DNA from 2 places in the Pseudomonas sp. HS6-2 genome. Region 1 is predicted to be linked to the other one. Evidence: riboswitches for the same ligand, from Rfam matches in the RefSeq annotation. Region 1 holds a riboswitch; the other holds the start of a gene.

Region 1 (14,555 bases):
CCTTGCTGACGGTGGGCACCCACCAGCCCTACTCCGCCCCCGAGCAATACCTGCAGCGCTACGACACTGCCAAACAAGCAGCGGTTGCCTACCTCGACGATGCGATCGGCGCCTTCCTCGACAACCTCGACCGCCAGGGTGTGCTCAAGGACACCCTGGTGGTGATTACCTCGGACGAATCCCACGGTATCGATGGCGTGCGCCTGGCCTCATCCTGGGGCTTCAACCTGACCCTGGCACCCGAACAGGCAGAACTGCCGCGCATCAAGAACGGGACCTACGGCCACATCGACTTGGCCACCTCCCTGCTCGACTACTTTGCCCTGCCGATCCCGGTCGCCCTTGGCGGGCGCTCGCTGTACCGTGATTACGACAGCGGCCGGGAGATGATTTCCTACACCAACGGCATGCTGCGCTACCACGATGGCAAGGGCGTCTTCACCGAGTGCGACTTCCAACAGCGCTGCCGCCGCTACGACAGCCCGGGTTTCATCGCCGACAAGGCCCGCTATCTCGGCCCCGGCGACGCTACCCTCGGCCCACAGATCGGTGCGCTGGCCGGGGTGCTCGACCAGTCCCTGCTGCAAACGCCGCTTAACCTGCGCTACCAGTTCGGCGGCCCGTCCGCCATCCAGTTGCAGGCACGCATTCGCGACGACTGGGCAGACAACCTGATCGGCGCACAGTACCTGGAAATGCCCGAGGGTTCGCACACCCGGGTGCGAGTCAAGGTCCGTGCGCTGGACCCGCAGCACGCGGCCTATATCCAGCTCAAGGCCAAGGAGCTGGAGCAGGATGTACCGCTGGGGTTGCCTGAGGAGATCCGGGTGACGGCCGACAAACCGCTGGAAATGGAATTCGGCTTCGATAACCCGACCATGCGCAAGGCGTTTTCCTTTCACTTGCTCGGTTATGGCGGCGGCGAGGTCGAGGTCAGTGACTTCAGCGTGATCACCGCGCTACCGGGCGAAGAAGAGCCGCTGGAAGACTTGTCTGACGGGCATATCGCCCAATCCAGCTGATCAGCGGATCTGGTGCTTGTGCAGTAGCCGGTAGAACGTCGGCCGTGATACTCCAAGCACCTTCGCGGCAATGCTCATGTTGTTGCTGTGCCGGCCCAGCACATCGCACAGCGCCTGACGCTCAGCCCGATGCTTGTAGTCTTCCAGAGTGCCCAGAGGCTGCTCTTCCTGCTCCAGCCCCTGCAGGCCAAGGTCCTGGGCCTCGATCTGACGCCCTTCGGCCAGCACCAGCCCGCGCCTTACCCGGTTGGCCAGTTCACGTACATTGCCCGGCCAGTTGTGGCGCCCCATCGCAGCCAGCGCATGATCGCTGAATGAGCGGGGCCTGCGGCCTGTTTCCAGGCTGTAGAAGTGGGAAAAGTGATTGGCCAGCATCGACAGGTCGCCATGCCGGTCACGCAGCGGCGCGGTCACCACTTGCAGCACATTGAGCCGGTAGTAGAGATCTTCACGAAAGCGCCCGTGTTCGATGGCTTTTTCCAGGTCCACATGGGTTGCCGCCAATACCCGCACATCGACCGGTATCGGCTGGCTGCCACCTACCCGCTCGATGTGCTTTTCCTGCAGGAAACGCAGCAAGTTGGCCTGCAACTCCAGCGGCAGGTCGCCAATTTCGTCGAGGAACAAGGTGCCGCCATGCGCTGCCTCGATCCGCCCCACCTTGCGCTGATGGGCGCCGGTAAAGGCCCCTTTCTCATGCCCGAACAACTCGGACTGGATCAGGTTCTCGGGTATCGCACCGCAGTTGATGGCGATGAACGGCATTTCGCTGCGCTGTGATTGCCGGTGCAATGTGCGCGCTACCAGTTCCTTGCCGGTACCGCTCTCGCCGCGGATCAGCACAGGTGACTCGGTAGGCGCCAGCTTGCCGAGCAATTTGCGCAATTCCAGGATCGGCCGGCTGTCTCCGAGCAGCTCGTGTTCCAGCCCATCCACCCTCACAGTGCCCTTGCCGCGTAAGCGGGCCATGCCGAACGCCCGGCCCAGTGTCACCAGTACGCGGGAAAAGTCGAACGGCAAGGTGTGGAAGTCGAAGAACCACTCGCAGACAAAATCACCGACGTTCTGCATGCGCAACTGCTCGGCGTTGAGCACGGCAATCCACTCGGTGTTGCTGCGCTTGATCATGTCCTTGACCGCGTCAGGATGGCGCAGGTGCGACGCCTGCAGGCGCAGCAGGCCAATATCGCAACGATGCTCCAACGCCAGGTCGAGGCTACAGCTGTGAACGTCCCAGCCGGCACTCTCCAGGCTTGGTAACAGACGGTGACAATCGTCGCAGGGGTCGACGATGAGCAAGCGACGCAGGGCGGCAGTCTCGTGCATGACCGTTCCTTGGCGCCAATTGTTGGTTTTTTACATGAAAACAGTAAGTTGCGGCGCCGAATTAACAGTAGCAACGAACTTGACGCCGCCCACGACCGTCTGTCTGCAGGATTCTGCACGGCCAGAACCGTTGGGGAATTTTTCATATTTATTGGCGTCACAGCGGCGCTGGGAAACAAAAAAATTTGTAACTCGCAAAAAATTTACACGCGCTGTGTGACTCCACCCCTAACTTGGAGCATCAGTACGAGTAACCCCGCGCTGCGGATCGCGATAACACCTGAAGCGACGTAGCAGTTACGCGGACCTAATTTCGATGTTTGGGACCATAGAGAGACCGAACCATGAATGCACCGCTGCGTGTCAACGAGGCACTGCTGATTGCCGACCACGCCTTCGAACCCTTCCAGTGCGTTGCCTGGGATGCGCCCAACGGCACCGGCGAGCTGAGCCTGGCGGTGATTGACCGGACCAGCACCCGTATCGGCAGCAAACAAGTATCGTCGCGTATCTATTCGGACCCTGCACAATGGGCCAGCCTGATTGAGGAAGTACGTGCCGAACTGTCCCAGAAAGGTTATGACCTGCAGCCTTGGTCGATGCCGAAGTAATATCGCTGCGTCCCTGCAAGTGCGTGCCCAGCACGCACTTGAACAACTATTCATTGGCCTGCCAGGCAACTTTCTTATTGCGGCATAGTGTCGCACCTATCCCGTTCGCCTAACTCACTCCATTACCTTGAACTGCTCAAGATGCTGATAATCGGCCTGTAGTTCCGTGGCCAATTGTTGTGCCCGGCCCAGGCGAACTGGCGCCAATTCCATGTCCACCACTACGGTGGCGCAAGGCATCGGCTGCACGGCCTGCCAGCGCTGCAGGCGACCATCGGTGAATACCAGGCAGCGCTGCAACTCGTGGGGATGCGCTTTCTGCCGGGCCTGCAGCCAGCGCCGGGCCTGCTCCAGTGCTGCGATCAAAGGCGTGCCGCCGCCAGCCCCCAGGGCCTGCAACCAAGGCTGCAGGCTTGCCGACGCCTTGAGGCCATGGCGCTGCCATTGTGGTGCACCGCCGCTGGCCGTCAGCAGGGCAAGACGGGCACGTTGCCGATAGGCCTGGTCGAACAATTCGGCCAGCAGGCCCTTGCACTGCGCCAGGGCCTGATGACGCCGCGTAGAAGCCGAGGCGTCCACGACCACCAGCCACAGTTCATTGGCCTGGGCCTGGCGCTGCTGCCAGCAAAGATCCTGGCGCAGCTTCGGGCGCCCCTTCAGCAAGGTCGGCAGCCAAGCCACCCGGCCTGAGGATGCCGCGCAGGCGCGGCCACGGCTGGCACCCGCCAGTTTTCCGGCACGGGGCATGGCATCCGCCATCCTCAAACCTGGTTGGCGGATGCTCAGGGCTTTTTTGCCCAGTTCGGCACCTCTCGCCGCGCACCGCTGCTGACAGGCTGCGCAGGCAGGGCGCCCCAATCGCCCTGCCCGCCCTCGCCCTGCCGGTCGCGGCCATCCGCTGCACCGGGTGGCGCGGTGGCTGGCGCATCGGGCGCCGTACGCCGGCGATGGCGCAAGGCGAATTCAGCCACGGCATCGACATCCCCCTCCTCGATCGCCTGGCCACCGCGCCAGGCACAATGGGCCCGGGCCGCGCGCAGCCAGACCAGGTCGGCACGCAGGCCATCGACGCCGGCGGCGAAACAGCGCTCGGTGATCCAGGCCAGGGCCTGATCGTCCAGGGCAATTGCCGCCAGCCCCTGGCGCGCCGCCTGGCAGCGCGCGCGCAGTTGCGCCTGGGCACCGGCCCACTGCTCGCAGAACGCCTGCGGATCGCTGTCGAAGGCCAGCCGCCGGCGGATGATCTGCTGGCGCGCCTCCGGGGCTGGCAGGCCATCGAGCGCCACATTCAGGCCGAAGCGGTCGAGCAGTTGCGGGCGCAGCTCGCCTTCCTCGGGGTTCATGGTGCCGATCAGGACGAAACGGGCACTGTGCCGATGGGAAATGCCGTCACGCTCGATGCGGTTGGTGCCACTGGCGGCCACATCCAGCAACAGGTCGACCAAGGTATCGGGCAGCAGATTGACTTCATCGACATACAGCACGCCGCCATCGGCGTGGGCAAGCACGCCAGGGGAAAACTGCGCCTTGCCTTGGCCGAGCGCGGCATCCAGGTCCAGCGTGCCGATCAGGCGCTCCTCACTTGCTCCCAGCGGCAAGGTGACGAACGGGCCCTCGCCCAGCAGGTCGGCCAGGCCACGAGCCAGGGTGCTCTTGGCCATACCGCGCGGGCCTTCGATAAGCACGCCACCGATCTTAGGGTCGATTGCGGTCAGGCACAGGGCCAGTTTGAGGTCCTCGGCACCGACCACGGCTGCCAGTGGGAATTGTACGGGTTCACTCATTTCAAGCCTGTTCCTCGCCGTCGAGCAACTGCGCCTCAAGCGCCTCGCGGTACTCACCTGGGGCTTCCCAGAGCCCGCGCTGCTGGGCTTCCAACAAGCGTTCGGTGAGGTCGCGCAGGGCCTCGGGGTTGTGCTCGCGCATGAAGTCGCGAGTCGCCGGGTCGAGCACATAGGCATCGGCCAGCGACTGGTAGTGATGGTCGTCGATCAGGTGCGTGGTGGCGTCGAAGGCGAACAGGTTGTCGACGGTCGCGGCCAGCTCGAACGCTCCCTTGTAGCCATGGCGTTTCGCCCCGTCGATCCATTTCGGGTTCAGGGCACGGGCACGGATCACGCGGTTGAGCTCTTCCTTCAAGGTACGGATCCGCGGCCGGTCGACCTGGCTGTGGTCGCCGTGGTAACTGGCCACTGCCCCGCCAGACAAGGTCTCCGACGCCGCCAGCATGCCACCCTGGAACTGATAGTAATCGTTGGAATCGAGCAGGTCGTGCTCGTGGTTGTCCTGGTTCTGCAGCACCGCCTGCACCTGGCCCAGGCGCTGGGCGAACTGGGCGCGCGCCGGGGTGCCTTCATCGCTGGCACCGTAGGCGTAGCCGCCATGGTTGAGGTAAACCTCGGCGAGGTCGTCACGGCTGTGCCACAAGCGGCCATCGATGGCGTTCTGCACGCCGGCACCGTAGGCGCCCGGTTTGGCCCCAAATACCCGCCAACCCGCCTGGCGCGCCGCCTGTTCGGCGTTCACGCCCTGCGCCTGCAGGCTGGCGCGCTCGTTGCGCACCCGCGCGGCCAGGGGGTTGAGGTCGTCCGGCTCGTCCAGCGCTGCCACGGCCTGCACCGCCGCATCGAACAGGCGGATCAGGTTGCCGAAGGCATCGCGGAAGAAGCCCGAAACCCGCAGCATGACGTCCACCCGTGGGCGGTCGAGCAGGCTCAGGGGGAGGATCTCGAAGTCGTCGACCCGCTGGCTGCCGGTGGCCCACACCGGGCGCACGCCCATCAGCGCCATGGCCTGGGCGATGTCGTCGCCACCGGTGCGCATGGTTGCCGTGCCCCACACCGACAGGCCCAGCTGGCGCAGGTGGTCACCATGGTCCTGCAGGTGCCGTTCGAGGATCAGGTTGGCCGAGGCGAACCCCAGACGCCAGGCCGTGGTGGTCGGCAGGTTGCGCACATCCACGGTGTAGAAGTTGCGACCGGTGGGCAATACGTCCAGGCGGCCGCGGCTGGGTGCGCCGCTGGGGCCTGCCGGTACGAAACGCCCGGCCAGCGCGGCAAGCAACCCATTGATTTCTGCCGCGCCGCAGGCATCCAGGTCCGGTGCGACCTGCTCGCGCAGGGCTTTTATCACCTCGTGCACCGGTTGCCAGTCGGGCTGCTCGGGCAGTTGCGCCTGCCCCTCCAGTGCCTGCTCGATGGTGCGCAACGCGAGCAGCTCAAGGCGCTCGCGGGTATCGCCACAAGTGCGCCACGCGCCGTCGCTGACGTCCTGCAGCAGCGCCGGACGTGGCCCTGACCAGGCCTCGCCGAGGTCGCAATCGAGGGGGTCGAAGCCCAGCGCCAATGCCTTGGCCAGCCCCCGCAACAAGCTGGCATTGCCACCGCGTCCATCGCCACGCTCCACCCGCAGCAACGCCAGCAAGGTATCGATGCGCAGACGGGCCTGCGGCGACTGGCCGAATACATGCAGGCCGTCGCGAATCTGCGACTCTTTCAGGTCGCACAGGTAGGTGTCCAGGCGCGGCAACCACACGGCGGCATCGTCCAGCTGGCCTTCCAGCTGCAACTCACGGTCGATATGGTTGGCCTTGACCAGCTCCAGAATGTCGCGCTGCAGCTCACGCGCGCGCCGCGGGTCGAGCAGCTGGGCTTCGTAGAACTCGTCTGCCAGCTGCTCCAAGTGGCGCAAGGGGCCGTAGGTTTCGGCGCGGGTCAAGGGCGGCATCAGGTGATCGATGATCACCGCCTGGGTCCGGCGCTTGGCTTGGGCACCTTCGCCCGGGTCGTTGACGATGAACGGGTAGATGTTCGGCAGCGGGCCGAGCAGCGCGTCCGGCCAGCATTGTGCGGACAGGCCGACACCCTTGCCGGGCAGCCATTCCAGGTTACCGTGCTTGCCGACGTGGATGACTGCATCGGCGGCAAAGGCATGGCGCAGCCAGAAATGAAACGCCAGGTAACCATGAGGTGGCACCAGATCCGGGTCGTGGTACACCGCGCTGGGGTCGACCTGGTAGCCGCGCGCCGGCTGAATGCCGACGAAGGTCAGGCCATAACGCAAACCAGCCACCATCAGGCGGCCTGCGCGGTACATCGGATCCTGCTCTGGCGGCCCCCACCGTTCCAGCACGGCTTGGCGGTTGGCCTCGGGCAGGCGTTCGAACGCCGCCTGGTAGTCCGCAAGGCTCAGGCTCTGGGCGCAGGGGCGCTGATCGAGGTGTTCGAGGTCGTTGGTGACGCCGCCGAGCAACTGATGAATCAGTTGCGTGCCGCTGCCTGGCAGCTCTGCGAGCGGATAGCCCTCGGCCTGCAGCGCCTTGAGGATGTTCAGGGCAGCGGCCGGGGTATCCAGGCCAACGCCATTGCCAATGCGGCCATCGCGGGTCGGGTAGTTGGCCAACACCAGGGCCACGCGCTTTTGCCCATTGGGCAGGCGCGCCAGTACGACCCAGCGCCGTGCCAGCTCGGCGACGAAGTCCATGCGCTCGGGGTGCGCGCGGTAGCAGACTACGTCGGACTGGCTGCGCTCGCTGCGCCAGGCCATGTCCTTGAAACTCACCGGGCGGGTGATGATGCGCCCGTCCAGCTCCGGCAAGGCAATGTGCATGGCTAGGTCACGAGCACCGAGGCCCTGCTCGCTAGCCTCCCAGCCGGGTTGGTTGTCTTGCGCGCAGATGGCCTGCAACACCGGGATGTCACGGCGAAACGGGCGCAGGTTGGGGCGTTCCGGGCTGGACAGGGCAAACCCTGTGGTGTTGATCAACACCTGCGCGCCCACTTCGTCCAGCCAGGCCTCAACCTGTTCCAGGCAGGCGCTTTCCTTGAGGCTGGCCACTGCGATGGGCAGCGGGTTGAGGCCGGCGGCCTGCAAGCGCTCGCAGAACACGTCGATGAACGCGGTGTTGGCGGCCTGCAGGTGTGAACGATAGAACAGCAATGGCGCCACCGGGTGTTCGGGGTTCCACTGGCGGTACCAGTCCTCTGGCAGCGCACCAGGTTTGCGCGGGTGATACACAGAAGTCCGCGGCAAAGGCTGCGGTTCGTCCCAACGGTAATCGCGCCCCAGCCACTGGTTGGCCAGGCACTTGAACAGGTTGACGGCGTTGCTCTTGCCGCCTTGGCGCAGGTAGTGCCAGAGGCGCTCGGCCGGCTCGCCGGTGACTGTTCCGAGGCCGGTCAGCTCCGGGTCCGGGCGGTCATCGCCGGGCACCAGAATCAACTGCACGCCCCGTGCCGCCAGCTCGACCAATTGTTCGACGCCATAGCGCCAGTAACCGACACCGCCGTGCAGCGACACCAGGATCACCTTGGCATGGCGCAGGACCTCATCGACATACAAATCGACCGAGGCATGGTTCTGTACCTGCATCGGGTTGGCCAGGCGCAGGCTGGGGAAATCGTCCGGCAGTTGCTCGGCGGTTTCGGCGAGCAATGCCAGGTGCGAATCGCCGCTGCAGAGGATCACCAGATCGGCGGGTGTCTGGCCGAGGTCGGCGATGCTATCGTCCGGCACGAAGCCGCCGGGCTGGGTCCGCAGCAGGTGCATGGGTCAGGCGCCCAAGGCCTGGCGCAGGCGCGCTTCCAAGTGCACGGCATCGAGGTCCTGGCCAATCAGCACCAGACGGGTGATGCGTGGCTCGTCGGCGCGCCAGGCGCGGTCGAAGTGCTTGTCGAAACGGGTACCCACGCCCTGCACCAGCAGGCGCATCGGCTTGCCGGGGATGGCCGCGAAACCTTTGGCGCGCAGGATGCCGAACTCCACCACCAGCTGGGTCAGGGCATCGAGCAGCAGGCTTTCGTCGGCTTCGGGCAGGTCGATGGAGATCGAGTCGAAGGCGTCGTGGTCGTGATCGTCGTGGTCATCGCCGTCATGGTGGGAATCGTGGTGGGTACGACGGCCATCGATGTGCGCCTCGGCCTGCGCGCCCACGCCCAGCAGTACTTCCAGCGGCAGCCGGCCGCTGCTGGCCTCGATCACCTTGACCGCCGGTGGCAGCTCCTCGGCCACTTCGGCACGGACCTTGGCCAGGCCTTCGGCGTCGATCAGGTCGGCCTTGTTCAGCACCACCAGGTCGGCGCTGGCCAGCTGGTCGGCGAACAGTTCGTGCAGCGGCGATTCGTGGTCCAGGTTGGGGTCGAGCTTGCGTTGTGCGTCGACCTGGTCCGGGTAGGCGGCAAAGGTACCCGCGGCCACGGCCGGGCTGTCGACCACGGTGATCACCGCGTCGACGGTGCAGGCGTTGCGGATTTCCGGCCACTGGAAGGCTTGCACCAGGGGCTTGGGCAATGCCAGGCCGCTGGTTTCGATGAGGATGTGATCGAGGTCGCCGCGGCGTGCGACCAGCTCGCGCATCACCGGGAAGAACTCTTCCTGCACAGTGCAGCACAGGCAGCCGTTGGCCAGTTCATAGACGCGGCCGCTGGCTTCTTCCTCGGTGCAGCCGATGCTGCATTGCTTGAGGATTTCGCCGTCGATGCCAAGCTCGCCGAATTCGTTGACGATGACCGCGATGCGGCGGCCCTGGGCGTTGTCGAGCATGTGGCGGAGCAAGGTGGTCTTGCCCGAACCGAGGAAGCCGGTAACGATGGTGACGGGGAGCTTGGCCAGTGTTTTCATGTCGCGTTGCCCTTGGCAGGTTGGCGCGGGCACACGGGACGAAAGCCGCGGGCCAGGCCGGGCTTGTTCGCCACCGGATCACCCCGCCCGGTTTAAAGTCGAATTCGTCTCGAGGCAGGTCTCCTGGCTTGCACCGTTCCAGCTCTTCGCAGCAAGAAGCTGGCGGGACGACGCCTTCCCGCGCGCGGCGCAGTGGCTGTGTCGATCCGTTGTCGGTGCGCACAGTTGCGGGGGCAGCCGCGGCTTGTACCGCGTTCCCGTCTTAGCTTCGGCAGGGCCGAAGAACCTCGAAGTCGCAAGGCTACGCGGGGGGTGGCGGGGGGTCAACTGGTGTCCGCCGAAAACCTTGCAGCGCTGACAGATCGAGCGCCGCCCGCGCGGCGCATCGCGAGCTTTGCTCGCTCCTACGTTTGTTTCGGGCCAGTTATTCCTGTGGGATTTGCGCGCGAACGCCTTGGCGCATGACGCGATATCGCGTCGTACCAACAAGGCGGTCGCGCGCGCCTGTCACAGGCATTACTGTCCCGAAACAAACGTAGGAGCGAGCAAAGCTCGCGATGCGCCGCACGGGCGGCGCGCGATCTGACAGGCGCTGCAAAACTACCGGCGAACACCTGCCAGCCCTCACACAATCACAAACCAAGCATCCATTGAAAGGAACCGGTGGCACACGCCAATGCCTGATGCTGTGCCAATTTTCAACTTATCTATATGTTGTATCCCTGCTGCCCCCATCGAAACGGAGCCGGCATGAAGAAAATCCCGCTAAGCCAACGCAAGGACGATCACCTGGATATCGTGCTGACCGCCAGTACCACCGCGCACGGCGTGGACCCCGGCTGGTCGGCGCTGCGCTTCGAGCACTGCGCATTACCCGAGATGGCCCTGGACGACATTGACCTGAGCACCGAGCTGTTCGGCTGTGCCCTGCGTGCCCCGCTGCTGATCAGCTCCATGACCGGTGGTGCCGAACGCGCACGCTTCATCAACCAGCACCTCGCCGAAGCCGCCCAGGCACTGGGCATCGCCATGGGTGTGGGCTCACAACGGGTAAGCCTGCGTAGCGACCAGGACCAGGGCCTGACCGACGAACTCCGACGCCTGGCACCGGATGTGCCGCTACTGGCCAACCTCGGCGCCGCCCAGCTGCGAGAAGCCGACGGCCTGGACCTGGCGCGCCGCGCAATCGACGCCCTGCAAGCCAATGCCCTGATCATCCACCTGAACCCCCTGCAGGAAGCCGTACAGCCTGAAGGCGACCGTGACTGGCGCGGCGTACTCAAACGCATCGAAACCCTGACCTCCCAACTGCCGACGCCGGTGATCGCCAAGGAAGTCGGCGCGGGCATTTCACCCCGCGTGGCGCGCATGCTCTGCGACGCAGGTGTAGCCATGGTCGATGTAGCCGGTGCCGGCGGCACCAGTTGGGCAGCCGTGGAAGCCGAGCGCGCCAGCACCGCCGCCGAGCGCGAGGTCGCCATAGCGTTTGCCGACTGGGGCAACCCGACCGCGCACTGCCTGCTGGCGGTACGCCGCGCCGTGCCGGAAATCGGCCTGATCGCCTCCGGCGGCGTGGCCAACGGCGTCGATGCCGCCAAGGCCATTCGCATTGGTGCCGACCTGGTTGGCCAGGCAGCCCATGTACTGAGTGCGGCGATGATCTCTACTCAGGCAGTGGTGGAACATTTCGAGATTCTTCTGCGCCAGTTGCGTATCGCCTGCTTCTGCACCGGCTCGCGCAACCTTGCGCAACTGCGCCGGGCGCGCTTGCTGCCGAGCAACCTGACGCCGCCATGACGCTTGCAGCTGTGGCATGATCAGCGGCTCCCTTCCTACGGGCCCCTGTGCATGCTGATCGACGAAGAACTGACCCTGAAAAAGCTCGAGACCTTCCTCGCCTTCATGCGCAGCGGTAACCTCGGCCGCGCCGCTGCCGATCTGTCTACCAGCGCAGTGAGCGTGCACCGCGCCATCCACTCCCTGGAAAGCGCCCTGCGCTGCCCGCTGTTCAAGCACGAAGGCCGCCAGCTGATCCCGCTGGAAAGCGCCTACGTGCTGGAGAAGAAAGCCCGCCAACTGATCCAGGACGCCGAGCAGATGGTGCGCCAGACCCGCGAGGCCGCCGGGTTCTATGCCGAGCGTTTCCGCCTCGGCGCGCTGTATTCGCTGACGGTAAAGACCGTGCCGAAGCTGGTGATGGGCCTGAAGCTGCGGCGCAGCGAACTGAATATCGACCTGACCCTGGGCTCCAACGTTGACCTGCTGCAACGCCTGAAAAACCACGAGCTGGAAGCCATTCTGGTATCTCTGGACGAAAGCGTCGCGGACCCGGCCTGCGAACAGCTGCCGCTGTTCTCCGACGACATTTTCCTCGCCGTGCCGACCGATTCACCGTTCGCCGAACAGCAGGAAGTGGACCTGGCGGACCTGGCCGACTCCACCTTCATCACCTTGACCCAAGGCTTCGCCACCCACCGCGATGGCGCACGGGTATTCCAGCAGGCCGGGTTCGAGCCAAAGGTGGCGATGCAGGTGAACGACATCTTCACCTTGCTGAGCATGGTCAGTTCGGGGGTTGGGTTCGCGCTGCTACCGGGGCGGATCGCGGCGGTATACGAGAACCGCGTGAAGTTGATTGCACTGCAACCGCGCTACCGGCTGCAGCAGCATATCGGTGTGGTCTTTCTGAAGGCCCGGGAACGGGAGCCGAACTTATTGGCCTTGTTGGCCGAATGCCGAATGTACAGCGCCGCCCTGGCTTGAGCCTGAGCGGCGCAGGCCTCATGCCGCAACCGCCCGCATGATGAAGAACAGCAGCGAAGGCCCAAGCAGGCAGCCCAAGGCCGTGTAGAACGCCGCCGTCAGGCAGCCATAAGGCACCAGCTTCGGGTCGGTGGCCGCCAGCCCACCGGCCACACCACTGGAGGTGCCCATCAGACCACCAAAGATCACGGCAGTGCGGGGGTTGTTCAGGCCGATCATCGGCGCTACGAAAGGTGTGACCACCATCACCAGGATTGCTTTGACCAGCCCGGCGGCAATCGACAGCGCCATCACTTCGGAGCTGGCCCCGATGGCAGCACCGGTCACCGGGCCAACGATGTAGGTCACGGCACCGGCACCGATCGTGGTCAGGCTGACCGCATCGGTGTAACCGAATGCCATGGCCACACCGACGCCCGCGACAAACGACACCCCAATGCCAAAGAACAACGAAACGACTCCCGATACTCCGGCACGCTTGAGTTCATCGATGTTTACACCGAAAGCCGTGGCGACAATCGCGAAATCACGCAACATCGCGCCACCCAACAGGCCGATACCGGACAGCAGCGGAATATCCACCAGCCCTTTCTGCCCGCCTGTGAGCACCCCGCCGAAATAGCTCAGGACCAGGCCCAGGAAGATCGCGATGGCCGAGCCGTGCAGGCGGCCTCGGGTAAGCCTGGCGGACAGCCAGTAAGAGAGCCACATGGTCACACCAATGACGGCAAAGCCACTCACCAGCCCATAACCACCGATTACCTTCATCATGGATTCGTACATGGCGATCACCGCTGTGGCGTTGTCAGAGGTTTGTCTGCAACCGGCTCAGGCTTTTTTTGGCCCAGGCGGTCCAGCAGCGGCACCATGGCGAAACTGGCCACCACCGCAACGGTACCTGCAAGAATCGCCATAGGCCCGCCGGACAGCGCGCCAAATACGTTCTGCTGAGCGGCCATGGCCACCACGATGGGGATATAGATGGCGCTCCAGAACTCCACGCCCTGTTCGGACTTGGCCGTGATCAGGCCGCGCTTGTTGAGGTAACTGCCGATGAAGATCAGCAGCAGCATGGCAATGCCCACTCCGCCGACGTTGGCGGGCACGCCCAGAAGCTTGCCCAGCAGCTCGCCGATAAACAGGCCCACAAGGGTACACAAGGCCAGGAAGGCCACACCGTAGATAATCATTATTGTTGTCCTCGCGTTGGGTCGAAGTTGCTTGTTGTTGTCCTTCGAAAAACACGGCGTTTGTCAGTGTTGATTCACCTCCTGGCGCAACAGCGCGTCGACGGTGTCCCAGCGAGTGGCTTCGAGGGCAACCACCCTGCCCTGTTCGAACACCGGGCGGGCCAGGCCGCTGAGCACGCTGCCCGGCGGCATCTCCAGGTGCAGTCGCACGCCGCGTTCATAGGCGTTGCGCAACGTAGCACGCCAGTCGACCAGCCGGGCCATGTTGCCGGCCAAGTCATCGCGCAGGCGCTGAGGATCGAAGATCGGCCGCGCACTGCTGCTGCTCAGGTAGGTGATGCGCGTGCGCCTTAGCTCTACGTCGGCAAAGGCCGTTGCCAGCTCGGCGGCCGGGCCGTCGAGCAATGCGCAGTGGGACGGCACGCTCACCGCCAGGCGCCGGGCCACACCCTGGCCGCGGCAACGCGCCTTGGCAGCGACCTCAGCCATGGCTGTGTCGCTGCCGGCGATGACGATCTGGTTGTCGCTGTTGAGGTTGGCCAGGTACACCTCGCCACCCACTTCCTCCAGCAAGCGTTCGACACTACTCAAGTCGACGCCGCTGAGGGCGGTCATGCCGTAGCCCTGGGGGTAGGCCCGCTGCATCAGCTCGCCACGCAAGGCCACCAGGCGCACCGCATCGACGAACTCCAGTGCCCCGGCCGTCACGGCGGCGGGATAAGCACCGATGGACAGGCCGGCCACATAGTCTGGTGCCGGGCTGCGCTGCAGCAGCCAACGCGCCCAGGCCACCCCGGCCAGCAGCAGGCAGAGCTGCACGGCACGAGTCGACTGCAACGCCTGATGGCTGTCGAGCGCCGCGACCTGTTCGCCCAGCGCCTCACTGGCCTCTTCCAGTAACAGCGTGGCGCCCTCGGGCAGGCGCTGCAGCATGCCAGCCTGTTGCGCGCCCTGGCCAGGGAAGGCGAACAGGCTGCTCACGCTGCACACTCCAGCGCATTCCAGGGGTCGGCGACAAGGCGTGC
Region 2 (14,555 bases), 930 kb from region 1:
CTTCGCGAAACGCTGGGGTTTCCTCCATGCGCCAGCGCAGGTACAAACCCACCAGCCCCAGCGGCGCGGCCACCAGGAACGGGATGCGCCAGCCCCAGGCGGCCATGGCCTCGGCCGACAGGCTGGCCTCCAGGCCATAAGCGATCACCGCCGCACAGGCAAAGGCGGAGAAGGTCGACACCGGCACGAAGCTGCCATAGAACGCACGCTTGTTCCGGGGCGCATGCTCCATCAGGTAGGCGCAGGCGCCGGCGTATTCACCACCGGCGGAGAAGCCCTGCAGGCAGCGCGCCAAGGTCAGCAGCGCCGGTGCCGCAAGGCCGATGCTGGCATAGGTCGGCAGCAGGCCGATCAAGGTGGTGGAGCCGGCCATCAGCAGGATGGTCAGCGACAGGATGCGCTTGCGCCCCAGGCGATCGCCAAGCGCGCCGAACACGATGCCGCCGAGCGGGCGCAAGGCGAAGGCCACGGCGAACACGGCGAAGGTCTTGAGCAGGGCGACGCTGGCATCTTCGCTGGCGAAGAACTGGCTGGCGATCAGCGTGGCGAGGAAGCCATAGACGGCGAAGTCGAACCATTCCACGAAGTTGCCGATGGCCGAGGCGGCGATGACCCTGCGCAGGGTGGCGGGGGATACCTCATGCGATGCAGACATACGGAAGCTCTCCGGTTTCCATAGGCAGCCTGAATGAATGTGGCGCACTCAGGGCGCGCCATCGTTGTTATCAGGGCCAGTAGACCGAGGAGCGTGGTGGGGCGCTTCGTTCAGGGCGACATCGGGATATCTGTTTCGACCGCAGGCGATTATTGCCGGCCGACCCGCCACGCCGTGCATGTCTGCCGAAAACAAAGGAACCACCTTGACTTGCCTGAGCCGGTGCTTCATGTGCCGGCGTGGATGAGGTTGCACATTATCAGAGATGGTGAGCTAGGAATTGAGAGGCAAGAGCTGTAGAAAATTTCTTAAAGTCTATGCCGGCTCGATAGCCGGCATAGACTTGAGCGTCAGAAGCGCAGATCCAGCGCTACTTCGAATGTGCGCGGTGCCCCCATGTAGTACTGCAGCCCATAGGCCTGCTTGGCATACACCTCGTCGGTCAGGTTGCGCACGCGGCCGGTGATGGTGGTGTGTTCATCCAGCCGGTAGCGGGCAAAGGTGCCGAACAAGGTATAGGCAGGCGCCTTGAGGGTGTTGGCGTTGTCGGCGTACACCGAGCCGACATAGCGTGCATCCACCCCCGCCGACCAGGCCGAGGTGAAGCTGTAGGTCAGCCACAGGTTGGCGACATTGGCCGGCACGTTGACCGGGGCATTGCCCTTGCGCGATACCGACACGCCGTTGACCGCTTCATTGAACTCGTCGTATTGCGCATCGACATAGGCGTAGTTGCCCTCGGCCAGCAGCTTTGGCGTGACCTGCAGCCGCCCGGACAGCTCGACCCCGCGCGAGGTCTGCTGCCCGGCCTGGACAGTCAGGTTGGGGTTGCTCGAATCGCGCACGGCAAAGTCCTTGCGCACGATCTGGTACAAGGCCACGGTCGCCGCGCCGCGCCCTTCAAGGAAGTCGAACTTGCTGCCCACTTCCCATTGCTCGCCCTTGGACAGGTCGAAGGTGCCGACGTTGGCATAGGTGGCCGCCGCCAGCGAACCGGCTGGCAGGTCGGCGGCGGTGCTGTACTGGGCGTAGATGCTGGCCGACGGCGTCAATTCGTAGGTCAGCCCGACGCGCCCGGACAGCGGTTCCCAGCGCCGCTCGAAGAACGCCGGCGAGGTCGGTGTCACCGCGCCGTAGTTGGTTACCTCCATGTCCAGGTAGTCGTAGCGCAGGGCCGTGAGCAAGGCCAGGCGCTCGGTCAGTTGCAGGCGGTTTTCGGCGAACACGGCGCGGTTGCTGGTGACATGCCGGCGCTGCTTGGTCAGCCCGGCGTTTACCCCGGGGATGTCGTTGAAACTGCCCGGGTCGAAGTGGTCCGGGTCGACCACATCGGTCCAGCTCCCGGACGTCGGGTATACGCTCTGGCGCATGTGCGAGTAGTCCAGGCCCAGCGACCACTGGCTGGCCAGGCCGAACAGCTGGTTGTCGTGGCGCAGTTCGATGCGGTCGCCCAGCACGTTCTGTTCATGGCGCTGCAGGTAAGGGCTGCCACGCTGCACATTGCCGTCGCCGGTGTAGCTGTAGCGCTCGACGTTGCGGTAGTCGCGCTGGGCGCGGTAGTGGTACAGGGTGTTGTGCACGCTGGTGCTGTCGTTGACCTGGTAATCGAGCATCGAGCGCAGCCAGCGCACCCGTTGTTCGTAGCGGCCGTCGGCGACGTTGTAGTTGTCGAAGCGGCGGCTGTTGTCGATCTTCATGGTGCTGCGCCCTGGCAGGATCGGCGCGCCCCAGTAGGGGCTGTCTTCGCGGTCCTCCTGGTATTCCAGCGCCAGGGTGTGGGTCAGGTCGGGCGTCAGGTCGCTGAGCAGGGAAAACGCCAGGCTGTCGGTGTTGCGCTGGTTTCGGTCGATGTAGCCATTGCTGCCGGTATGGCTGAAGTCCAGGCGCATGAAATGGCGGGTATCGGCCGGGTGGCTGGCCAGTGCCTGGTTGATCCCGAAGGCCACTTCCGAGTCGTCGTAGCTGCCATAGCGCACGCGGCCATCGATGATCTGCTGGTCGCGGCTGGCGGTCTTGGTGATGTAGTTGATCGAGCCACCCACGGCGCCTGCGCCATGCAGGAAGGACGACGGCCCGCCAAGCAACTCGACGCGGTCCAGCACCCAGGCGTCCACCGGCCGGGTAGCACTGCTGTAGCCGAGGTTGATGCCGTTGTAGAGCTGGGTCACCTGGTTCTGGGTGAAGCCGCGGTAGCTGACGAAACCGCCGTAGCCGGGGTTGGCCGATGCGTTCACGCCGGTCATGGCGTTGATCACATCCTGGCTGTCCTTGGCGCCGCGTTCTTCGATGATGCGCCGGTCCGATACGCTGACCGACGCGGGGGTCTCCCGTGCGGTGAGGCCAAGGCGCGAGCCGGTGCTGATCGGCACGTCCAGTTGCACGCCGGAAGGTGCATCGCGCTCGCCATCGATGGTGGTGGCGGTGAGTTCGACGGCGGCATCGTCCGCCCAGGCAAAGGTGCAGGTGCCCATGAGGAGCACCAGGGAGGTATTGCGGAGCATGTTGTTCTGTCTTCCACGCAAAGGTCATGGCTGACGGCGAGCGCGCAGGCAGGCGCGCCCGGCTGAAGTCAGGCGATATGAGTGATGGCTGCGGGGAGTACGACAGGGGGAGCGCGGGGGGTGAGGGCAGGGCGTTGGTAACGGGGCGGCGGTTGCGCCCAGCTGCGTACGACGATGGGCGAGATGGCAGCGGCGTGTGCAGGGCTGAGCGACCAGCTGCTGCTGGCGAGCGGCACGGCCAGGCCGAACGAGGAGCATACCGGGCAGTCGAGCTGGGCCATGTGCTGGTCGCCGCCGGCGCCGTCGAGGTCGATGGCCACGCCGTGCTCGCTGTTGATCGAGCAGAAGCCACCTTCCAGGCCGGCCAGGCGCAGTCCGCCCATTTGGCCATGGTGCAGGCCACACAGCAACAGGCTGAACAGGACGCTGGCATAGAGCGTCCAGGCAGTCAGCGTGCGAGTGTGCCGGGTGATTTTCATGGCGGCGAATCTATCACCCGGACGAACGGCGGGGTAGTGCGAGGCTGTGGTGTGTTGTCGCAGTTCAGGCAGCGCGTTCGAGCACGTCCAGCAGCTCGATGAACTCCTGCGTTAGCTTGTGGCGGGGCGCCATGTGCACCAGCGGCACCGAAACCAAGTGCGATTCGCGCATCTTGATCGAGCTGCTGAGGTACACCGGCAGCACCGGCATGCCCTCGTCGCGCAACTGCTCGACCAGGGTCTGGTGCAGCGCGGTGCGCCCGGCGAACTGGTTGACCACTACGCCCTCCACCTGCAGCGCCGGGTTGTGGTCCTGGCGCAGTTCCTCGACTTGGGCCATGACGCTGAGCAGCGCCTGGCGCGAGAAGCTGTCGCAGTCGAACGGGATCAGCAGGCGCTCGGCAGCCACCAGGGCGCTGAAGGTGTAGAAGTTCAGCGCCGGCGGGGTGTCGATGTAGATTCGCTCGTAGTCGTCGCCCAGCTCTATCAGTAGCTTGCGCAGCTTGTTGATCTTGTACTTGCTCTCCAGTTTGCTCTGAAGGTCGCTGAGGTCGGGGCTGGCCGTTACCAGGTGCAGGTTGTCGTAGCGGGTTTCGGTGATCGCCACGCGGTGCTTCTTGCCGGAGGCGGTGACCGGCGAGAGGGTCTGGCGGAAGAAGTCGGCGATACCGGCGGGGATGGCATCGTCGGTCAGCCCGGTGAGGTAGTAGGTGGCGTTGGCCTGAGGGTCGAGGTCGACCAGTAACGTGCGATAGCCTTCGGCGGCGCTTGCCGCGGCGAGGTTGCAGGCGATACTCGATTTGCCCACGCCACCTTTCTGATTGAAAACCACACGACGCATGAGACGCTCATCCATGAAGAGAGAAAATGTCAGGTTGGGGTCAATCCTATGACTGAAACACGACAGATTTATGACAAGTCTTGAAACAATAGTTAAGTTCATCTTTTTCGAAGCGCAAGCGCTCTGTTACGGCGTTTTTACGGTCATGGTCGCTCGACATATCGCCGGTAGAAATCCAGGGTCGCCAGGTTCTTGTCCTTGGCCTCGAACATGATGTCGAAGCGATCGATGAACTGCAGGGCGTAGTGGTTGGTCCAGTCGTTCCACATCTGCGCGCTGTGCTGATACAGGTCACGCTTGTTCACCTTCTCCAGCAACGCCGGGATGGTCAGCTTGCGGTCAGCGTCGAAGCCCAGTGCCAGCAAGCTCTCCGGCGGCTGTGAGTAGTGCATGGTCGGCCGCACTCCTCGCCAACTGTCGATGATGCGCGCCACGCGCGGGTCGTGGGGGGCGATGTAGTCGCCCTCGTGGATCCAGCAGTGGTGAATGTCCAGCACCACCGGCGCAAGGTCGGCCAGTGCCAGGCAATCGTCGACGCCATAGGTCTTCTCGTCGTTCTCGAAGGTGATCACGTGGCGCGCTACCTGCGATAACCTTGGCCACACCTGGCGTACCCCGGCTGCGCCGAGGCGCCCGGCAATATGCACATTGCACTTGAAGTCCTGAAAGCGCTGACCAAAGCCCATCATGCGGATCATGTCGGCGTGGTATTCGAATTCGGCCAGGCTGTTCTCCACCACCTCGGGGCGGTCCGAGCCGAGCACGCAGTACTGGCCTGGGTGGAATGACAGGCGGATATCCTGATCGCGGGCCAGCTTGCCGATGGCCGCAAAGCGTTCAGCCATCAGGGCCTGAAACTCGGTGTCGCGATAGATCGGCCCTACGCTGGGGTGGCTGTAGAGCGGCAGCAGGTCGCTGCTCAGGCGCACCATGCGCAGCATCGGCGGCAGTTCACTGACGTAGGCCAGCAGGCGCAATTGGGCGTCGAGGTTGTGCTGCACCAGCTCCAGCAGCTTGAGCCGGGCCGCTTCCTGGCTGGCACTGGACAGCCAGCGCAGCGTGGTAGTGCGCGGGTTGAAGGTGCGTTCGATGGCCTCAAGCTCTTTCACCGACAGGCTGCGGTGAGGGTGGCGGTACATGCAGGCGAAGCCCAGACGGGGCATGGTTGGTCTCCAGTTTTTGAATGATGGTTGGACACGTCAGCCGAGTGAACGATCAGTTCAACCTGTGCCATGCAGGCACATCAGGAGCCCGGCTTCTCCAGCTCTTCCAGTTCATCCTCCACCTGCTGCATGCGCTGCTCGGCCAGTGCCTGCACCTTCTCATCCCGCGCTGTCTCGCGCATCAGCCCGGTGAGCTTGTCGCTCAGGTGCTTGCCTTCGTCGGTCTGTTCAAGCGCCTTGGCCTTGGCCGGGTCGCGGGTGGCGGCGACGATGGTGGCGAATTCGGCGTCGCTGAAGTTCTTCTCGCTGTAGAGCTTGAACAGGTCCTGACGCTGGTCCTCGACGGTGAGGTGCTTGCGCAGGACCTGGCTGATGGTGGCTGCATCCAGCTGCGGGTGGGTGCGTGTGAGCAGCGCGGCCATACGCTCGATGTTGTGGTCGTAGGCTTCCTGCAGCGGCAGGTTGGCCAGGATCTGCTCTTCGCGGGTGGGCTTCTGGTCGCAGGCGGCGAGGGCGGTAATGAACAGCAAGGGCAACAGCAGCTTCTGGATGGGGGGCATGGGGTGGCCTTGGGCGCGTTTTGCAGAGGGTGATTATAGCTGTGTCGGGTTGCCAGCCATCAGTCCCTGAGGTAGAAAACCCGCCGTTCAGACCACGTTTCCACGCCCATGCCCCACTTGATCATCCAACCGCCCACTCACGAGCACATCAGTGAAGTCGTGGCCTTCATCGACAATGCCCGTCGCGGGCTGTTCCCGATGCTCGCTGGGTCGCTATTGCCGAAGGACCTGGCCCATTTTGCCGAGACTTACCTGTACGGCCATGGCCATTTTCTGGAAGCACGTGATCAAGGCCGGTTGATTGCAGGCATCGGCTATTTGCCCTACGACCATCGCTTCAACCAGCTCGACTATCACGGCAAGCGCGTGGTCGAGGTGGTGCGCCTGTTCGTGCTGCCCGAGTACCGTCGTCGTGGCCTGGCGGCGGCATTGTTCGCCGCCTTGCGCGAGCACGCCCGTGCCGCTGCGGTCGAATGCCTGTACCTGCATACCCATCCGTTTTTGCCTGGTGCAATACGCTTCTGGGAGCGGCAGGGCTTTGCGTTGATCGACGTGGAGGACGACCCGCTGTGGGGCACGACGCACATGGAGCACTGGCTCGCCAGGTAGGACCATTCCTACTTCCTGCGGCTGACCGTCACCACCTCGTTCATTTCAATTGCCGGGCGATTTGCTTACCGTCTTCTCCTTCACGATGAAAGAGGAAGGATGCCCATGGCACATCTCGCGCTGTACAAACTCGACCTGCTCGACGCGTTCGAGAATCGCAGGGACGACTGGACCTATGTCGATTTCGAGAAACTGCTGACCAAGGTCAGGCCGTCAGCCAATTACCAGGATGCCAAGGGCATCATCATTGCGGCGCACAAGGATGGCAGCTGGCCGAAGACTGTGAAACGCTACCTGCTGAGCAACTATCGCGCACACCAGAACGTCAGCTCCGAGTTCAACGAGGTGTTTGCCGCCGTCGTGGCGACGCTGACCGAGCAGGAGAAGCAGGTCTGGGGGCTGTCAGAAACCGCCTGATAACGGCCATTCCACCGCCAGGCGGATCTGGTTGCCATCGAGCTCCGCCTGCGCCGTGTTGCCCCGGTGCACGTTGTGCCGCAGTGAGAACGTGGTGCCTTTGGCCTTGCCACTCTGCACCACGTAGCGCGCTTCGAGGTCCCGCTCCCAATGTTTGCCACCCTTGCCATAACCCAGGTACGCATAGCCGCCGTTTGGGTCGACGTGGGTGCCGTCGATATCGAAGCCGCGCACATACAGGGCGGTCAGGTTCAGCCCCGCAATGCCATAACCGCCCATGTCCAGGTCATAGCGCGCCCGCCATGATTTTTCGTTCGGCGCGTTGAAGTCGGACATCTGCACGGCGTTGGCGATGTAGATCGCCCCACGGGTGACGTAGTCGAACGGCGTGTTGCCATCCACCTGCTGCCAGCCGAGGCTGACGCTGTGCGGGCCCTGGCTGTAGCGCGAGACCAGGCTCCAGGTGGTGTTGTCGATGCGCCCGGACAGCGCCTTGCCGGTGTCGGTGGTGCGGTACAGGTTGAGGTCCAGGCTCAGGCTGCGGCGGTCGTCCAGGGCGTGGGTGAGGGTGCTGCCAAGGTAATGCTGGTTCCAGGTGTCTTGGTAGCACGAGGTGTACAGGCTGCCGGTGAAGGCGGCACCGGGGTTCCACACCAGGCCGGCGAGGTCGAAGCTGTTGCCCTGGCGGCCGTCGGAGTAGTTCACCACAAAGCCCTGGTCGTGGCTGGACGCATTGCGGTCGGTGCTTTCGTTGAAGTGGCCAGCGACCAGCTTGAGGGTGTCGATCTCGCCGCTGGTCAGGAAGAAGCCCGTGGCGGTCTCGGGCAGCAGGCGGCTGTCCGAGGAGCTGAACACCGGCGTCTTCACCCGCTGTTCGCCCCATGACAGTACGGTATTGGATACCCGCAGTTTCAGCGCCGCGCCGCCCCGGCTGTATTCGTTCTTGGGATGGCCGTGGTTGTCCAGGCTCAGCAGGCGCGCCTTGCCGGCACGGCCGCCACCGCTGTCGAGCTGCACGCCCTGATAGGCGTGGGCATCGACGCCGACGCCGATCAGGCCTTGGGTAAAACCGGACTGGAACGTGCCCATCAGGCCGTAGGCCCATTCCTCGGCCAGGCCGTTACGTTCGCTGCGTGGCTTGTAGGCATTGCGCGCGCCGCTATTGCGCCCGCCGTGCTTGTAGTCACGCTGGTCGTAGACAGTGCGGTTGAGAATGTTCCAGCTGCTGTCTTCGACGAAGCCGTTGCTTTGTGGTTGCGCCGAATCTGCCTGGGCAAACGGGGCGAGGGTTGCCAGTGGCAAGGCGAGCAGAGCAGCGGGGCGCAACAACATGCGGCAATGGCCTGTCATTCAAGGGGCGCGAAAGCGCAGGATGCGCGCGCCGTCGAAAGGGTCGGTGAGGTAGTGGGCGTGCACGCCGAAGGTGCTCAGCAAGCGTTCGGGGGTGAGCACCTCCAGCGGCTTGCCGAGGGCCACCAGGTGGCCTTTGTCGAGCACCGCCACGCGGTCGCAGGTCAGCGCCTGGTTGAGGTCGTGCAGGGCCACCAGGGTGGTCACCGGCAGGGCCTGTACCTGTTGCAGCAGGCTCAGCTGGTGCTGGATGTCGAGGTGGTTGGTCGGCTCGTCGAGCAGCAGTACCTGCGGGCGCTGGGCCAAGGCGCGGGCGATGTGCACGCGCTGGCGCTCGCCGCCTGACAGCGAACTCCAGACCCGTTCACCCAGGTGCGTGGCGTCGAGGTCGGCCAGGGCCTGTTCGACGATGGCACGGTCCTCCCGGGAGAATGGTGCCAGCGCCGACAGCCAGGGTGTGCGCCCCAGGGCGATGGCATTGAACACGCTGATCGCATCGAGGGTGTCGGCCTGCTGCTCGACCAGCGCCAGCGCCTGTGCGATGCGCCTTCGTGGCAGACGCGCCAGGGGTTCGCCGAGTAGTTGCACACTGCCGGTGCCCGGCGTGCGCAGCCCGGCCAGCAACTTGAGCAGGGACGATTTGCCCGAACCGTTGGGGCCGACGATGCCCAGGGTTTCACCGGCCACCACGTTGAGGTCGATGTTGCACAGCACGGTGTTGCCCGACAGTTGCAGCCCCAGCCCCCGGCAGGTGAGTGGAGCGACGTGCACGGTATTCATGACGGTCATGGGCGCCCCCGGCGGCTGACCAGGATCAGCGCGAACACCGGCGCGCCGATCAAGGCGGTGACCACGCCGACCGGAATCACCTGGCCAGTTATCAACGTGCGCGACAGCACATCGGCGGCAATCAGGAACAGCGCGCCGCCCAGGGCGCTGGCCGGCAGCAGCCGGCCATGGCCGGGACCGAGCAGTAGGCGCAGGGCGTGGGGGATGACCAGGCCGACGAAACCGATGGCACCGACGATCGACACCATCACGGCCGTTACCAGTGCCGCGCAACTGATCAGCAGCAACTGCGTGCGGCGCACGGCGATGCCCAGCGAGGCCGCCGAGTCGGCGCCGAAGGTGAAGGCATCCAGCGCCCGGCGGTGCCACAGGCACACCAGCAGCCCGAACAGCGCCACCGGCAACGCCATCCACACCGACGGCCAGCGCACACCGCTGAGGTTGCCCAGCAACCAGAACAGGATGCCGCGCGCCTGCTCGGCGGTGGCCGACTTGGTGATGAGGAAGGCGGTAAGTGCCGTGAACAGCTGCGAGCCGGCAATGCCGGCGAGGATCACCTGGGCGTTGTTGTTGCTTGGCCCGGCCGCACGGGCCAGCACCAGCACCAGGGCAAAGGCTGCCAGGGCACCGATGAAGGCGCCGCCGGACATGCTCAGGGTGACACTGCCCAAGCCCAGCAGGCCGACCAGCACTGCACCGGTCGAAGCGCCGGCGGACAGCCCGAGCAGGTAGGGCTCGGCCAGAGGGTTACGCAGCAGAGCCTGCAGGATCACCCCGCAGGTCGCCAGACCTGCACCGCAAGCGGCAGCGACCAGCGAGCGGGTCAGGCGGTAGTTCCAGACGATGCCGGCATCGATCGGGTCGACCGGGTAGCCGGCCTGCCACAGGTGGTTGGCCAGCACCTGGCAGACCAAGTTCGGTGGCAGGTTGGTCTCGCCGATGGCGGTACCAGCCAGCACGGCCGCGAGCAGGGCCAGCACGGCCAGGGCGGTGTAGGGCAGGGCGTTCATCGCTGCGCCGCTTTACCGCTGGCGAAGGCCGCAGACAAAGTCTGCAGGCCGCGGAACAGGCGGATGCCGGCCTGCATGGCGTCGGCGTCGAGGATGATGATGCGGTCGTTCTTTACCGCGTCCATGTTCTTCGTCACCGGGTCGCTGCGCAGGAATTCGAGCTTCTTCTGGTAGTCGTCTGCAGGGAAGCGGCGGCGGTCCATGCGCGCGATGATCAGCCAGGTCGGGTTGGCCTTGGCCAGGGTTTCCCAGCCCACGGTCGGCCATTCCTCGGTCGATTCGACCACGTTGCGCACGCCCAGGGTGCGCAGCATGAAGTCGGCCACGCCCTGGCGGCCGGCGACGTAGGGGTCGATGTCGAGGTCGGCGCTGGAGAACCAGAACAGTGCCGAAGTCTGCGACAGGTCCTTGCCTGCCAGCTGCTGCTTCGCACTATTCAGGCGTGCCTTGAGGTCGTTGTTCAGCGCCGCGCCACGGTCCTGCACGTCGAAGATCTCGGCCAGCTGGCTGACACTCTTGTAGAGGCTCTCGACCTGAAACGCCTGCAGGCGGGTGCCGTCGGCGCCGACCAGGTTGTCCTTGCCTTCGCAGTCCGAGGGCAGCAGGTAAGTGGGGATCTTCAGCTCACTGAACTGCTCGCGGGTGGCGACTACGCCTTGAGCGCCGACCATCCACTCGAACTGCACGGCCACCAGTTGTGGGCGCTTGCCGACCACCGCCTCGAAGCTTGGGTCGTTGTCGGCCAGGCGCGGCACCTTGGCGTTCACCGCCTGGTATTCGGGGAGCACGTTGTTGAACCACAGCGAGGTGCCGGCCAGCTTGTCGCCCAGGCCCAGGGCATAGAGCATCTCGGTGCCGGCCTGGCCGATGGTGACCGCGCGCTCGGGCGCCTGAGCGAAAGTCTGCGGCGCGCCGCAGTTGTCGACGGTCAGCGGGTAGTGGGTGGCGGCAGCCTGGGCCAGGCCAGTCAGGCTCAGGCCCGCCAGCAAGGATGTGAAGCGCAGCAGCATGCGGGGCGATCTCCTATCGGTCAGTTCTGGTGAGGAACGCACGGACAGGCATCGCCGGCCCTCGCAGGCGCGAGGGCAGCACAGATGGCCATCCCGGACACCCCGCCGGTTGGTGAATGTATGCCGGCAGGTCTCCTGACTGGTGCGTCGTCACCTGGCTCCGGCCTTCCCGGATCATTGATCCAGTGGCATCGATGGAGCAGGCTCGGCACCTACAGTTGCGGGGGCAGTTCCGTTTGGCGCGCCAATTGTGGCGGGCCTGGGATTCCCTGTTAGTTCCGTGGCGGAAACCGGCGGGCCGCATGGTAGACCATCAGACCTCCGGGTGAAAACGTTTAAATCAGAAGTACTTGAGCCAGGCGATGTCACGCCGACGCGCCTTGAGCCGGGCGAACCAGCGCACGGGCAGGTACAGCGCAACGGCCAGCAACACCGCGCTTAGCCACACCGCGCCGATGCCGTCGAAGCCGAAGTAGTCACCATGGTTGAGGCCCAGCAGCGCCACGCACGCCAGGTACAGCAACTTGAGCACGTACAGGTGCAGCAGGTAGAAGAACATTGGCGCTGACCCGAACACCGCCAGGGCGCTGATCCAGCGGGCCAGCCCGGCGCGCTCGAAGGCGCGCAGCAACAGCAGGCCGCAACCCAGGGTCAGGGCCAGGAACAGCAGCGAGGGTGGGTACTTGGTGATGTTGAAGAAGCTCATCAGCGTCTGGGTGACGCTCGGGTAGCCGCTCCACGGCGCCTCGCCGTAGCCGTTGTAGATGCGCAGCACCATGAAGCCGAGCAAGGCGATGACACCGGCCAGCAGCAGGCGGTGCTGGCGCTCGCCGCCGTCGCTGCCACGGGCGAACCACGGGCCGAGGCCGTAGCCCAGGGCGATCACGCCGATCCACGGCAGCACCGGGTAGGAGGTGCGCAGGCGCAGGTTCTCCGAGACGTCGAGCCAGCCGCGGTCATGCAGGATCGCCCACGGCACATGCAGGGCCGATTTCACGCCGAAGTGCAGGCCATCGAACAGGTTGTGCCCGGCGATGATCAGCGCGCCCAGGGCGAGCAGGGCAGGACGCGGCAGCCACACCAGCAGCGACAGCGCGATCATGCTTACGCCAATGGCCCAGATCACCTGCATGTAGACCACGCTCGGCGGCAGCTGGAAGGTCCAGGCGAAGTTGACCAGAGTGAACTCCAGCACCACCAGGAACAGCCCGCGCTTGAACAGGAACGCCGACACATCGCTGCGGCCTTGGTATTTCTCGCCATACAGCCAGGCCGACAGGCCGGTGAGCAGGACGAACACCGGGGCGCACAGATGCGCCAGGGTGCGGCTGGCGAACAGCGACGGGTCGGTGGCATCGATGGTCATCGGATCGCTGACCTGGCGGTGCAGGAAGAAGGTTTCACGTACGTGGTCGAGCAGCATGAACAGGATCACCAGGCCGCGCAGGGCATCGATGCTCTGCAGGCGCTGGGTGAGCTGAGTGGGGAGGGCTGAGGCGCTGGTCATGGAGGGGTCGCAGGCAGGAATGAATGTCAAATGAAACGTTATCTTATAACTATTTCATTTTCTTCCGATAGCGTTTTTTTGTGTCGCCTGTGCCGGCCTCTTCGCGGGGCGATCCGACTTGTCCCGCGAATGGCCATCAAGTCAGAAGGTGTAATCCACGGTAGCGAAGTAGGACCGCGGCGCGCCCATCACCCACTGCTCGTCACTGAATACCGACGCCACATACTCGCGATCGAACAGGTTGTTCACCTGCAACCCCAGGCGCACATCCGGCAGCACCTGCCAGCCAATGTTGGCATCGACCACGGTATATCCCGGCGCACTTTGGCTATTGGCCGTGTTGGCATAACGCTCATCCACATACCGCGCGCCAATCCCGGCCTCGACTTGCTGGTCGAAGCCTTTGCTCAGCCACAGGTTGGCCGTGCGCCGTGGCACATTGGCCGGGCGGTTGCCGGCACGGTCTAGTGCAACGCCATCGACCACCTCGTCGAAATCATCGTACTTCGCCCGTACCAGCGCGGCATTGGCCGACACCTGCCACTGCTGCCCCAGGGCCAGTTCCAGCGACGCCTCCAGGCCGTTGGAGGTCTGCTGCCCGGCCTGTTGCGCCTCGTGGGTGATCGGGTCATCCACCAGCAGCTTCTTCTTGACGATATGGAACGCCGCCAGCGTCCACTCGCCACGGCCCTCCCAGAAGCGCTGCTTGAGGCCTAGTTCGGTCTGCTTCGCTTCGGTCAGGTCGTAGTGCATCTGCGACGGGCTGAGGCTGACCAGGTTATCCACGCCGTCCTCGCTGGTGGAGTACTGGCCGTACAGCGACAGATTGTCGTTGAGCGCGAACACCAGCCCGGCGCGCCAGTTGCCGCCCTGCAGGCTGCGGTCGCTGCGGCTGCCGTCAACCAGGTTGTCGCGGTCGATGTTGTTCTGGTCGCGGCGTACGCCGGTCACCAGCGACAGGCGCTCGCTGAGCTGCAGGCGGTTCTCGGCGAACATGGCAAAGGTGTGGGTGGTGGACAGCGTCTGCGGGCGGGTTGGCGAGTCGCTGTGGAACCAGCCTGCGGTCGGCTGCCACGGGTCGATGTAGTCGCCGCCCACGTCGTTGTAGGGCCGGTTGCTGTCGACGTTGAAACGCACCTTGTTGTATTCGACACCGACCAGCGTCTTGCTGGCCAGGCCGAACAGGCTGTGGTCGAAGGTGAAGGTCTGGCGGTCGCCGATCTGCTCCTGATTGTGCTTGATCTCCAGGTAGCTCTGACGCTCCAGCATCGCGCGATCGGCGTCCCAGCTGTAGTTTTCGGCATTGCGCCAGTGGCGGCGGCTCTTGATGTAGTAGAGCTGGTTGCTGGCACTGAGCTGGTCGTTGATCGTCCAGTCGGTGGTGAAGCGGGTCCACTCGTCGTGGTAGCGTTGCTCGTCGTTCTGGATGTTGTAGTTCTTCTTGCGCAGGCTGCTGCGGTAATGGCCGTCGATCAGCGGCGTGCCGTAGTAGTTGGCGGGCTGGGCGTCGCCGCGCTCGTGGGCGAGGGTGAAGCTCAGGTCGTCGCTGGCATCGAAGCGCAGCGCGGCACTGAGCGCCAGGCTGCGCGAGTCGGTGCGGTCGACCCAGCCGTTGCCGCCCTGCTGGTTCAGGGTCAGGCGGTAGCTCAGGCGTTCACTGAGGC

The links. Region 1 has a riboswitch for cobalamin ahead of cobW (cobalamin biosynthesis protein CobW). Riboswitches for the same ligand answer to the same signal wherever they lie in the genome.
Region 2: linked by a shared signal. The riboswitch ahead of ACOKS3_RS17960 (ABC transporter substrate-binding protein) and the one ahead of cobW (cobalamin biosynthesis protein CobW) in region 1 are both predicted to bind cobalamin.

The regions. Positions count from the first base shown of each region.
Region 1 covers NZ_CM143906.1:2,942,818-2,957,372, reverse strand. The annotation lists gene ACOKS3_RS13755 (LTA synthase family protein) at 1-1,022, shown strand, start outside; gene ACOKS3_RS13750 (sigma-54 dependent transcriptional regulator) at 1,023-2,348, opposite strand; gene ACOKS3_RS13745 (hypothetical protein) at 2,693-2,959, shown strand; gene ACOKS3_RS13740 (vWA domain-containing protein) at 3,074-3,706, opposite strand; gene ACOKS3_RS13735 (ATP-binding protein) at 3,742-4,743, opposite strand; gene cobN (cobaltochelatase subunit CobN) at 4,745-8,506, opposite strand; gene cobW (cobalamin biosynthesis protein CobW) at 8,510-9,577, opposite strand; cobalamin riboswitch at 9,674-9,882, opposite strand; gene fni (type 2 isopentenyl-diphosphate Delta-isomerase) at 10,328-11,374, shown strand; gene ACOKS3_RS13715 (LysR family transcriptional regulator) at 11,426-12,340, shown strand; gene madM (malonate transporter subunit MadM) at 12,359-13,123, opposite strand; gene madL (malonate transporter subunit MadL) at 13,129-13,530, opposite strand; gene mdcH (malonate decarboxylase subunit epsilon) at 13,594-14,511, opposite strand; gene ACOKS3_RS13695 (malonate decarboxylase holo-ACP synthase) at 14,508-14,555, opposite strand, start outside.
Region 2 covers NZ_CM143906.1:3,873,994-3,888,548, reverse strand. The annotation lists gene ACOKS3_RS18015 (MFS transporter) at 1-655, opposite strand, end outside; gene ACOKS3_RS18010 (TonB-dependent receptor) at 1,006-3,156, opposite strand; gene ACOKS3_RS18005 (DUF2946 family protein) at 3,225-3,635, opposite strand; gene ACOKS3_RS18000 (ParA family protein) at 3,700-4,476, opposite strand; gene uvsE (UV DNA damage repair endonuclease UvsE) at 4,620-5,639, opposite strand; gene ACOKS3_RS17990 (hypothetical protein) at 5,720-6,199, opposite strand; gene ACOKS3_RS17985 (GNAT family N-acetyltransferase) at 6,308-6,808, shown strand; gene ACOKS3_RS17980 (hypothetical protein) at 6,914-7,225, shown strand; gene ACOKS3_RS17975 (OprD family porin) at 7,211-8,557, opposite strand; gene ACOKS3_RS17970 (ABC transporter ATP-binding protein) at 8,576-9,355, opposite strand; gene ACOKS3_RS17965 (FecCD family ABC transporter permease) at 9,361-10,374, opposite strand; gene ACOKS3_RS17960 (ABC transporter substrate-binding protein) at 10,371-11,384, opposite strand; cobalamin riboswitch at 11,493-11,694, opposite strand; gene ACOKS3_RS17955 (acetyltransferase domain-containing protein) at 11,725-12,891, opposite strand; gene ACOKS3_RS17950 (TonB-dependent receptor) at 13,033-14,555, opposite strand, start outside.